DNA from 3 places in the Streptomyces sp. NPDC003379 genome. Region 2 is predicted to be linked to each of the others. Evidence: riboswitches for the same ligand, from Rfam matches in the RefSeq annotation. Region 2 holds a riboswitch; each other region holds the start of a gene.
The links. Region 2 has a riboswitch for cyclic di-AMP ahead of ACWDVB_RS02035 (M23 family metallopeptidase). Riboswitches for the same ligand answer to the same signal wherever they lie in the genome.
Positions count from the first base shown of each region.

Region 1 (3,265 bases), on a different contig from region 2:
CGGCCTCATGGACGTACTCATCCATCTCTTCGTCGCTCTGCACATCATCGGCATCGCCTCCCTCCTGGGCGGCTTCCTGACCCAGATGAAGCAGATGGGCCAGGGCACCGCCCGCTTCAGCCCCGCGATGCTGCACGGCGCGCTGACCATGCTCGTCACCGGTGTGGCCCTGGTGGGCCTCAACCAGGCGGACGACAACGCGGTCAACAACCTCAAGATCGGCATCAAGATGGCCGTGCTGATCGTGATCCTCGCGCTGGTCTACGTGAAGCGGGACGAGGAGAAGGTCGACAAGGGCATGTTCGGCGCGGTGGGCCTGCTGACCACGGCGAACATCTTCATCGCCGTGCTGTGGACCTGATCCCGCGAACGAGCCTCTACGCGCGCGTGGCCCGCACTCCCGAGAGAGTGCGGGCCACGCGCGCGTAAGAGGGTGCTTTTCGTGGCTGGCTACGCCGGGCGCACCACGCTGTGGATCGGCATGTAGTAGATCGACTCGACGCGGACGTTCGCGCCCGGTTTCGGGGCGTGGATCATCTTGCCGTCGCCGATGTAGATCCCTACGTGGCTGATGTCGTCGTAGAAGAACACCAGGTCACCGGGTTGGGCATCGGCGGTCTTCACGGTCGTGCCGACCTTCACCTGGTCCCATGTGGTGCGCGGCAGGGTGATCCCGGCGGCCTTCCACGCGTCCTGGGTGAGCCCGGAGCAGTCGTAGGAGTCGGGTCCTGTGGCGCCCCAGACGTACGGCTTGCCGATCTGGGCCTCCGCGAAGTCGATCACCTTCGCGGCCTTGGTGGCGTAATCGCCGTCGGTGCTCCCGGAGCCGGAGCCGGAGCCGGAGCCAGAGCCGGAGCCGGAGCCGGAGCCAGAACCTGAGTCGGCGCCCGAGCCTTGGCCCTCGTCCTGCCCCTGCCCCTGCCCCTGGTCCTGCTCCTGCCCCTGCCCCTGCCCTTGATCCTGCTCCTTCTGCGCCGCCTCTTCCGCCTTGCGCTTGCGCTCCGCCTCGGCGGCCTCCTTGCGGGCCAGCTCCTCGGCCTTGCGCTTGGCCTCCCGCTCCTTCTTCCGCTCGATCACGGCGAGGCGTGCCTTCTCCTCGGCGGTCAGCTCCGAAAGCAGCTCGCGCGCCTCGCCCAGCTTCGTCTGGACGGTCCGTTTGCTCGTCCTGAGGTCGTCCCGGGAGTCGCTCAGCGTCTTGAGGCTCTTCGCCGCCTTCGTACGCTGCTTCGTCGCCGACGCCTGCTCCGCCTGGTAGTCGTCGACGGCCTTCTTCTGCCGCGAGGTCAGCCGGTCCGCCAGGTGGTTCTGGTCGAAGTAGCCCTGCGGGTCGTCGGCCAGCATCATCGTGGCCGTCTGGGAGGCGGCGCCGGTGCGGTACTGCGCGGCGGCGAAGGAGCCGAGCTCCTGGCGCGCCTCGTTCAGCTTGTCCGCGCGCTTGGCCACGTCGTCGAGCAGGCGGTCGGCCTTCTTGCGCTGCTTCTCGGTCTTCTCCTTGGCCGAGTTGTACCTCTGGGTGGCCACGCCCGCCTGGTGGTAGAGGTCGTCGACCTTCTTCCGCACTTCTTCGAGGCTGGGCTTCGTCGGCGCGGAGGGGGCTGCCTGCGCGCTCTGCGACAGGAGCGCCACGGAGGTCAGGGCCGCCGTCGTGATGCCGACGGCGGGGGCGGTGCGAATTCCGGCTGTCCGGGTCCGCGGCTTGCGGTGCGACGCCAAGGGAGGCGACTCCTTCCGTAGACCGCCTACCGGGTTAGCTGTCGGGTTCGGGCGGGTGGTCCGGAAGGTTGCCCTACGGTCCCGTACTGCGTACGGGACCGATTCACCCCAAGTTTTCGGTGGGTCCCCGGCTCCGAACGCGTCGGACTCGGCGGAGGCCACCCGCTCCCGGCGAGGTTCGCCGGCGGGGGACGAGCAGCCCGCGCTGCACGCTAGCCAACTTGTGTGACGCATGTGAAGGTTGATGTTCGATATGCCCGATACATTTCCGTGACTTCACGAGGCTCGAGGCGTCGGCCGACAGCGGTGTGGCGGAGTGTGACCGGGCACCCAGCAGAAGGTGGCCGGAACCCCGAGCGGGTTGTCAGTGGGGCCGCCTAGACTCGGGAGGCGATGAGCAGCCTCTTTGATGACAGCTTCCTGGCGGACCTGCGGCCTTCCCGGGCCGCGGACGAAGAACCCCCGCCGCCGCCCGAGGACAGCGCTCCGGAACCGGTTCCGGACGACTTGTTCAGCGGGAAGTTCGACGTGCCCATGACCCGGGACTCGCACTACCGCGACGGTGCCCCGCGCCCGGTCATCGACTCGGCGACCCTCCTTGAGGGGCTGAACGAGAACCAGCGCGCGGCCGTCGTGCACGCGGGCTCGCCGCTGCTCATCGTCGCCGGCGCCGGTTCCGGCAAGACCCGCGTCCTGACCCACCGCATCGCGTACCTCCTGGCCGAGCGCGGTGTGCACCCCGGCCAGATCCTCGCGATCACCTTCACGAACAAGGCCGCGGGCGAGATGAAGGAGCGCGTCGAGCACCTCGTCGGCCCCCGGGCCAACGCGATGTGGGTGTCGACCTTCCACAGCGCCTGCGTCCGCATCCTGCGCCGCGAGTACAAGAAGCTGGGCTTCACGTCCTCCTTCTCGATCTACGACGCCGCGGACTCCAAGCGTCTGATGGCCCTGGTCTGCCGCGACCTGGACCTCGACCCGAAGAAGTTCCCGCCGAAGTCCTTCAGCGCCAAGATCTCGAACCTGAAGAACGAGCTGATCGACGAGGAGGACTTCGCGGTCCAGGCCGCCGACGGCTTCGAGAAGACCCTCGCCCAGGCCTACGCCATGTACCAGTCGCGTCTGCGCGAGGCGAACGCGATGGACTTCGACGACCTGATCATGACGACGGTCCATCTCCTGCGCGCCTTCCCGGACGTCGCCGAGCACTACCGCCGCCGCTTCCGCCACGTCATGGTCGACGAGTACCAGGACACGAACCACGCGCAGTACGCCCTCGTGCGCGAGCTGGTCGGCCCCTCCGGAGGCGAGGGCCGTAACCCCGCCGACCCCGCCGAGCCCGCCGAGCTGTGCGTGGTGGGTGACGCGGACCAGTCGATCTACGCCTTCCGCGGCGCCACCATCCGCAACATCCTCCAGTTCGAGGAGGACTACACCGACGCGACGACGATCCTCCTGGAGCAGAACTACCGCTCCACGCAGACGATCTTGACGGCGGCGAACGCGGTCATCGAGCGCAACGAAAGCCGCCGCCCGAAGAACCTGTGGACCA
Region 1 covers NZ_JBSFRK010000007.1:67,334-70,598, forward strand. Annotated here, with positions in the region: gene ACWDVB_RS08695 (hypothetical protein) at 8-361, shown strand; gene ACWDVB_RS08700 (NlpC/P60 family protein) at 451-1,713, opposite strand; cyclic di-AMP (ydaO/yuaA leader) riboswitch at 1,722-1,877, opposite strand; gene pcrA (DNA helicase PcrA) at 2,107-3,265, shown strand, end outside.
Region 1: linked by a shared signal. The riboswitch ahead of ACWDVB_RS08700 (NlpC/P60 family protein) and the one ahead of ACWDVB_RS02035 (M23 family metallopeptidase) in region 2 are both predicted to bind cyclic di-AMP.

Region 2 (3,265 bases):
CGCCCCGGCCAGCAGGTCGTCGCGGTGGAGGTCCACCTGGAGGCGCCGTTGGACGCCGAGCCGGAGGGCCTCGACGGCGTCGCCACGATCATGGCGAGGGCGTTCAACGAGGGCACCGACAAGCACTCCGCCGAGGAGTTCGCCGCCGAGCTGGACCGCTGCGGCGCCACGATGGACGCGCACGCCGACCACCCCGGTGTCCGTGTCTCCCTCGAAGTCCCCGTCTCCCGCCTGCCGAAGGCGCTCGGTCTGCTCTCCGACGCCCTGCGCGCCCCCGCCTTCGCGGACAGCGAGATCGAACGACTCGTACGCAACCGCCTGGACGAGATCCCGCACGAGGCCGCCAACCCGGCGCGCCGCGCCGCCAAGGAGCTCTCCAAGCAGCTGTTCCCGGCGAGCTCGCGCATGTCCCGCCCCCGCCAGGGCAGCGAGGAGACGGTCGCGGCCATCGACTCGGCGGCGGTGCGCGCCTTCTACGAGAAACACGTGCGCCCCGCGACGGCCACCCTGGTCGTCGTCGGCGACCTCACGGGCACCGACCTGGACGCCGTCCTGGCGGACACCGTCGGCACCTGGACGGGCGGCATGGCCGAGCCGCGTCCGGTGCCCGCGGTGACCGCCGACGACACGGGCCGCGTGGTCATCGTGGACCGCCCCGGAGCCGTGCAGACGCAGCTGCTGATCGGCCGCGTCGGCCCGGACCGGCACGACCGGATCTGGCCCGCCCAGGTCCTCGGCACGTACTGCCTGGGCGGCACCCTCACCTCCCGCCTGGACCGCGTCCTGCGTGAGGAGAAGGGATACACCTACGGCGTACGCGCGTTCAGCCAGGTCCTGCGCTCCGCGCCGGACGGTACGGGCGCCGCGATGCTCGCCATCAGCGGATCGGTCGACACCGCCTCCACGGGGCCCGCGCTGGAAGACCTCTGGAAGGTCCTGCGCACCCTCGCCGCGGAGGGCCTGACCGACGCCGAGCGCGACGTGGCGGTGCAGAACCTGGTGGGCGTGGCCCCGCTCAAGTACGAGATGGCCGCCTCCGTGGCGGCCACGCTCGCCGACCAGGTCGAGCAGAACCTCCCGGACGACTTCCAGGCGCAGCTGTACCGCCGGTTGGCCGCGACCGGCACCGTGGAGGCCACCGCGGCCGTCGTGAGCGCCTTCCCGGAGGACCACCTGGTGACGATCCTCGTCGGCGACGCCGCGCAGATCGAGGAGCCCGTCAGGGCGCTCGGCATCGGTGAAGTGAGCGTGGTCAGCGGCTGAGCGCCGACCGGGCACCGACAGCGGTGACGGACTGGGCGCCAGCAGCGACGAACTGAGCGACAGTCAAGACATATCGGACCCCGGTGACCGTTACGGCCGCCGGGGTCCTCATATGTCCGAATTCATATGGAGGTTGCCTGTCTGCCGTGTGGCGTGCGCAACAAAAGTGGCGATCTGTTTGTCGATTGAAAGTCGGCGCGCTTAGCTTCGATCCGGCTGTTCGTCACGCAGTACGTCGCATCCGCGGCACCGGACAGCCATCGCCGAGTCCCCGTACGGCGCGAGCCAGGGGAGCCGGGGACCCACATGTCCCCTGGGGTGAATCGGGCACCTTGCCGTCAGGCGAGGGGCTCGTAGGAGACCTTCCTGCTCCGAACCCGTCAGCTAACCCGGTAGGCGAGAAGGAAGGAAAGGATCAGCCGCTTCATGGCGTTCACCCGTGCCACCGGGAAGCACCGTCGTCCCAGCCGCCTCACCCGCACCTCCGCGAGCGTCGCGGGTGTCGCCGCGCTCACCACGACCGGTGTCATCGGAGGCCTGGCCGCTCCGGCGCTGGCCGCCGCCGACGACGCGGCCGTCGAGCACATGGGACTCACGCAGGCGATCTCCGTAGGCGACTCGCTCGCCGAGAGCATCGACGCGCAGGCCGCCGCGCAGCGGCAGGCGGCCGACGACGCGGCCGCCGCCAAGATGGCCGAAGCGGCCGCCAAGAAGAAGGCCGCCGAGGACAAGCGCAAGGCCGAGGCCGACGCCAAGGCGAAGGCCAAGAAGGAGCGCGAGGCCAAGGAGCGCGCCGCCCGCGAGGCCGAGCGCAAGCGCCTCAATACCTACGTCTCCCCGATCTCCGGCTCGTACGTCTCCACGGGCTACCAGACCGGCGGTGCCATGTGGTCCTCCGGCAGCCACACCGGCGTGGACTTCCACGCCGCGTCCGGCACTCCGGTCCACGCGGTCGGCTCCGGCACCGTCGTCGAGGCCGGCTGGGGCGGCGCCTACGGCAACAACGTCGTCATCAAGATGAACGACGGCACGTACACCCAGTACGGCCACCTGAACTCCCTCGGCGTCACCGTCGGTCAGACGGTCACCCCGGGCCAGCAGATAGGCCTCTCGGGCTCCACGGGCAACTCCAGTGGCCCTCACCTCCACTTCGAGGCCCGCACCGGCCCGGAGTACGGCTCGGACATCAACCCCGTCACGTACCTTCGCTCGCACGGCGTCAACGTCTGACCCCTTCGCACCTCACCGAAGGCCCCGGCTCTCCCGAGCCGGGGCCTTCGTCGTTTCCCCGGCCCGCGTGCCTTTGGTCACCCGCCCGCCTTTGGCCAAAAGATATCCATGGATTCCGGCCCGCCATCGGAAATTCCGAAGCTCTGCAATAGAGTCACCGAACGAGCGTCGGTCGACCGCGTTTCGCGGGGATTAAGGCGGAGGTCCGGACATGCGTATTCCCGCGCATTCGGTGTGCACGGCCATCCGGGACGACATTGTCGCCGGTGTCCACGAAAGGGGCGGCCGGCTCACCGAGGAGGTTCTCGCGCGCCGCTACGGCGTCTCCCGCGTTCCCGTGCGCGAGGCCCTGCGCACCCTGGAGGCCGAGGGCTTCGTCGTCACGCGCAGGCACGCGGGCGCCTGCGTCGCCGAGCCCACGGAGCAGGAGGCCGCCGACCTCCTGGAGCTGCGCATGCTGCTGGAGCCGCTCGCCGCGGCCCGCGCCGCCCAGCGCCGCACCGACGCGCACCTGAAGGTCCTGCGGGGCCTCGTCAGGCTGGGCCTTGAGCGCTCCAGGAGGGGGCAGGGGGAGGATCTGCGCTCACTGGGCGGCTGGTTCCACGAGACGCTCGCCCAGGCCTCCGGCAGCCCCGGGCTGATCACGCTGCTCACCCAGCTCCGGCGCAAGATCGCCTGGATGTACGTCGTCGAGCCCCCGGTCGCGCCGGTCGCCTCCTGGTCCGAGCACGCGGCGATCGTCGACGCGGTCGCCCGCGGGGACGCGGAACGG
Region 2 covers NZ_JBSFRK010000001.1:494,308-497,572, reverse strand. Annotated here, with positions in the region: gene ACWDVB_RS02040 (M16 family metallopeptidase) at 1-1,263, shown strand, start outside; cyclic di-AMP (ydaO/yuaA leader) riboswitch at 1,515-1,676, shown strand; gene ACWDVB_RS02035 (M23 family metallopeptidase) at 1,690-2,493, shown strand; gene ACWDVB_RS02030 (GntR family transcriptional regulator) at 2,705-3,265, shown strand, end outside.

Region 3 (3,265 bases), on a different contig from region 2:
AACCGTCCGTCCGCCCGTTACGTTCTGCCCGAGTTCACCGAGCGCACCAGCTCGGGGACGCGGACCCTCGATCCGTACTCGCGACTTCTCGAAGAGCGCATCGTCTTCCTCGGCACCCCCATCGACGACACCTCGGCGAACGACGTGATGGCGCAGTTCACGTACCTGGAGTACCTGGCGCCGGACCGTGACATCTCGCTGTACATCAACTGCCCCGGCGGCTCGTTCAGCGCGATGACCGCCATCTACGACACGATGCGGTTCGTCAGCTGCGATGTGGAGACGACGTGCCTGGGGCAGGCCGTCTCGGCCGCCGCCGTTCTGCTGGCGGCGGGCACGCCCGGCAAGCGGCAGGCGCTGCCCGGGGCACGGGTGCTGGTCCGTCAGCCCTCGGCCTCCGAGCCGTTCCAGGGCCAGGCCGGCGATGTGGCGATCCAGGCCGACGAGATGCTGCGCACCCGGCGGCTCCTCGAAGAACTCCTCGCACGGCACACGGGACAGAGCTCGGAGCGCGTCTCCGCGGACATCGAGCGGGACAAGATCCTCGACGCCGCGGCCGCGCTGGAGTACGGGCTCGTGGACCGGATCGTCCCGAGCCGCAAGACCTCGCTCGCCGAGCGCGAAGCGCGGTGAGCCGCCGATGCTGCCGCCCGACCTGCCGCCGCTGCCCGCACTGACCCGAGCCGAGGCCGAGCTGATCGACCGTTACCTCGAAGTCGTCGATCTGCTCGGCCGGATCAACCCCGCCCGCGCCGAACACACGTACGGCGGGCTGCGCGCCGCCCAGGCGCTCGTCGGCCGGGCGACGGCCCTGCGGGACGCGCTGACGCTCATGCACCAGCGGGGCGAGAGCGAGGTGCACGCCGCCACGCTCGCCCAGGCGCTGCGCGTACTCGACGGCGAGCGGCGGGCCCGACGGGTCGGCGTACCGCCCCCGCCGGGCCACTGAATGTGGCGTTCCGCTCCTCGCGCCGTCCGGGACCGCCTCGCAGTGGACCAGATGGGCTACCCCAGTTGGGGTATATGCGCGTCCATTCGCGCGCGGCCGCAAGTTGCACAGAGCGCGCACAGAGCGGGCGGAATGACACATTCCAATGCTGGTGGAGCCGTCGTCGGACCCAGGGGCCGCGAGCCCATTTCGGCAGTGTCCACCCGAACGGGTCAGTCGTGAGGAGCCTCACAAAAGACGGTTTCGGCTCGGTTTTCGAACCCTTTTCGGGTCAAGATCCCTTCCGACGACAAGCCCCCGCCACAGCGGCGGGGCGATCCGGGCGGACGCCGAGTCCTGCCGCCACCCGGATGACCGGTCGACATCGGTGCATCGGCAGGAGTGGAGGACCCGAGCAAGACGGGCCCGTCCGGGAAGTCCGGACGACGCCCTTGGGGTGAAGCCGCAGAGCACGACGCGGCCGGGCATCTTCGCCTGCCCGAACCCGACAGGTCATCTTTCACAGGCGGCTGACGAAGGGTTACGCATGACCGCGCTGAATCACGTTCCGTCGCTCCTCAGCAGAACGGGGGCCGCATCGGCTCTCACGCTCGCCGTCGTAGGCGGCACCCTCGTGGCCCCCGGGCTCACGTCGGAGGCCGAGGCAGCGACCCACGGAACGAAGGCGCTCAAGATCGCGGCGTCCAAGAAGGGCTCGCCGTACAGCTATGGAGCGGTGGGACCCAACCGGTTCGACTGCTCGGGCCTGACGCTGTACTCGTTCAAGCGCACGGGCAAGAAGCTGCCCCGCACCGCCGCCGCGCAGTACAACAAGACGCGGCACATCACCAAGTCCCAGCGGACCCGCGGCGACCTCGTGTTCTTCCACTCGGGCCGCAACGTCTACCACGTCGGTATTTACGCGGGTAAGGGCCGTATCTGGCACGCGCCCAAGAGGGGGACCGTAGTGCGCCTGGAGAAGATCTGGACCAACAGCGTCTGGTACGGCCGGGTCCGCTGACCCGCCCGCGGTGTCCGGCCGGACGCGGACCGAGCACCCCCGGGGTGCTTGGTCCGCGCCGGCGCGGATACCCGTACCGAATGTCGGACAACTATTCCTGCACCGCACGCAATGAGACGCCGCTGGAGCGCGCCGACCGCAACTTCGCGGAGCTTCTCCAGGAGTTGAGGGTCACCCAGACCGGCGTCCAGATCCTCTTCGCCTTTCTGCTGAGCCTCGCGTTCACGGCGCGGTTCCCCTCGCTCGACGCCATGCAGCGCGCGACCTATGTGACGACGCTGCTGCTCGCGGTGGCCGCGGCCGCTCTGTTCACGGCGCCGGCCGCGCTGCACAGATCACTGTTCCAACAGCGCGCCAAGCCGCTGATCGTGCGGGTCTCCTCCCGCCTCGCCGCCATCGGTCTGTGCGTACTGGTGCTCGCCCTCTCCGGGGCCGTGCTGCTCGTCGTGGATGTGACGGCCGGGCGTGCCGAGGGCGTGGCCGCGGGCGTCGGGACGTTCGTGGTGTGCGCCGGGCTGTGGGGCGTACTGCCGCGTCTGGTGCGGCGTGCGGGGCTGCGGGACGACGAGACGCCCCCGGCCGAGACGGCCAAGCCTCCCACGCCCTCGCCTCAGAAGACCGTGGTCTTCACGCGCGGAGCGGTTCGAGGAGAAGCACCAGGCCCAGCGCGCCGAGAGCGGTGCCGGTGACGGCCTCGACGGCGCGGGCGGCGCGCAGTCCGCGCAGCCACTTGCCGAGCCGGTCCACCAGGAGCGCCACGACCGGGAACCACAGCAGGGCCAGCGTCACGACGATGGCCGCGAGCAGCAGGGTCCTCGGCATCGCGGGGCTGCCGTCGGGCACGAACTGCGGCAGCACGCTGAGGAACGTGATGGACGCCTTCGGGTTCAGGGCGTTGGTGAGGAACCCCTCGCGCAGGCCGCCGCCCCGTACCACCGGCTCGTCGTCCTCCGTGGCGCGTGCGCGCGCCGCCGACCGCAGCGCGCGCCAGGCGAGGTACAGCACGTAGACGCCGCCGGCGAGTTGCAGCACCTCGAAGAGCGTGGGGACGGCCGCGAGCACCGCCGCGACCCCCGCGACCGCCAGCGCCGTGTGCACCAGGAGCCCGGCGGCGACACCGAGCGCGCAGGCGACTCCGGCCCGCCGGGAGGCGAGGGCGTTGCGTACGACGACGGTGAAGTCGGCGCCCGGCATGGCGACCATGCCCGCGGCGACCCCGGTGAAGGCGACCAGTTGTGCGTCCATGCCGCCCAGCCTGCCGGGCATGGGCCTTCAGCGGGTATGTGCAATATCCTGGGTCTGCCTTAAGCAGACGT
Region 3 covers NZ_JBSFRK010000019.1:114,289-117,553, reverse strand. Annotated here, with positions in the region: gene ACWDVB_RS20665 (ATP-dependent Clp protease proteolytic subunit) at 1-633, shown strand, start outside; gene ACWDVB_RS20660 (hypothetical protein) at 641-949, shown strand; cyclic di-AMP (ydaO/yuaA leader) riboswitch at 1,305-1,472, shown strand; gene ACWDVB_RS20655 (C40 family peptidase) at 1,476-1,949, shown strand; gene ACWDVB_RS20650 (DUF6328 family protein) at 2,030-2,638, shown strand; gene ACWDVB_RS20645 (LysE family translocator) at 2,577-3,194, opposite strand.
Region 3: linked by a shared signal. The riboswitch ahead of ACWDVB_RS20655 (C40 family peptidase) and the one ahead of ACWDVB_RS02035 (M23 family metallopeptidase) in region 2 are both predicted to bind cyclic di-AMP.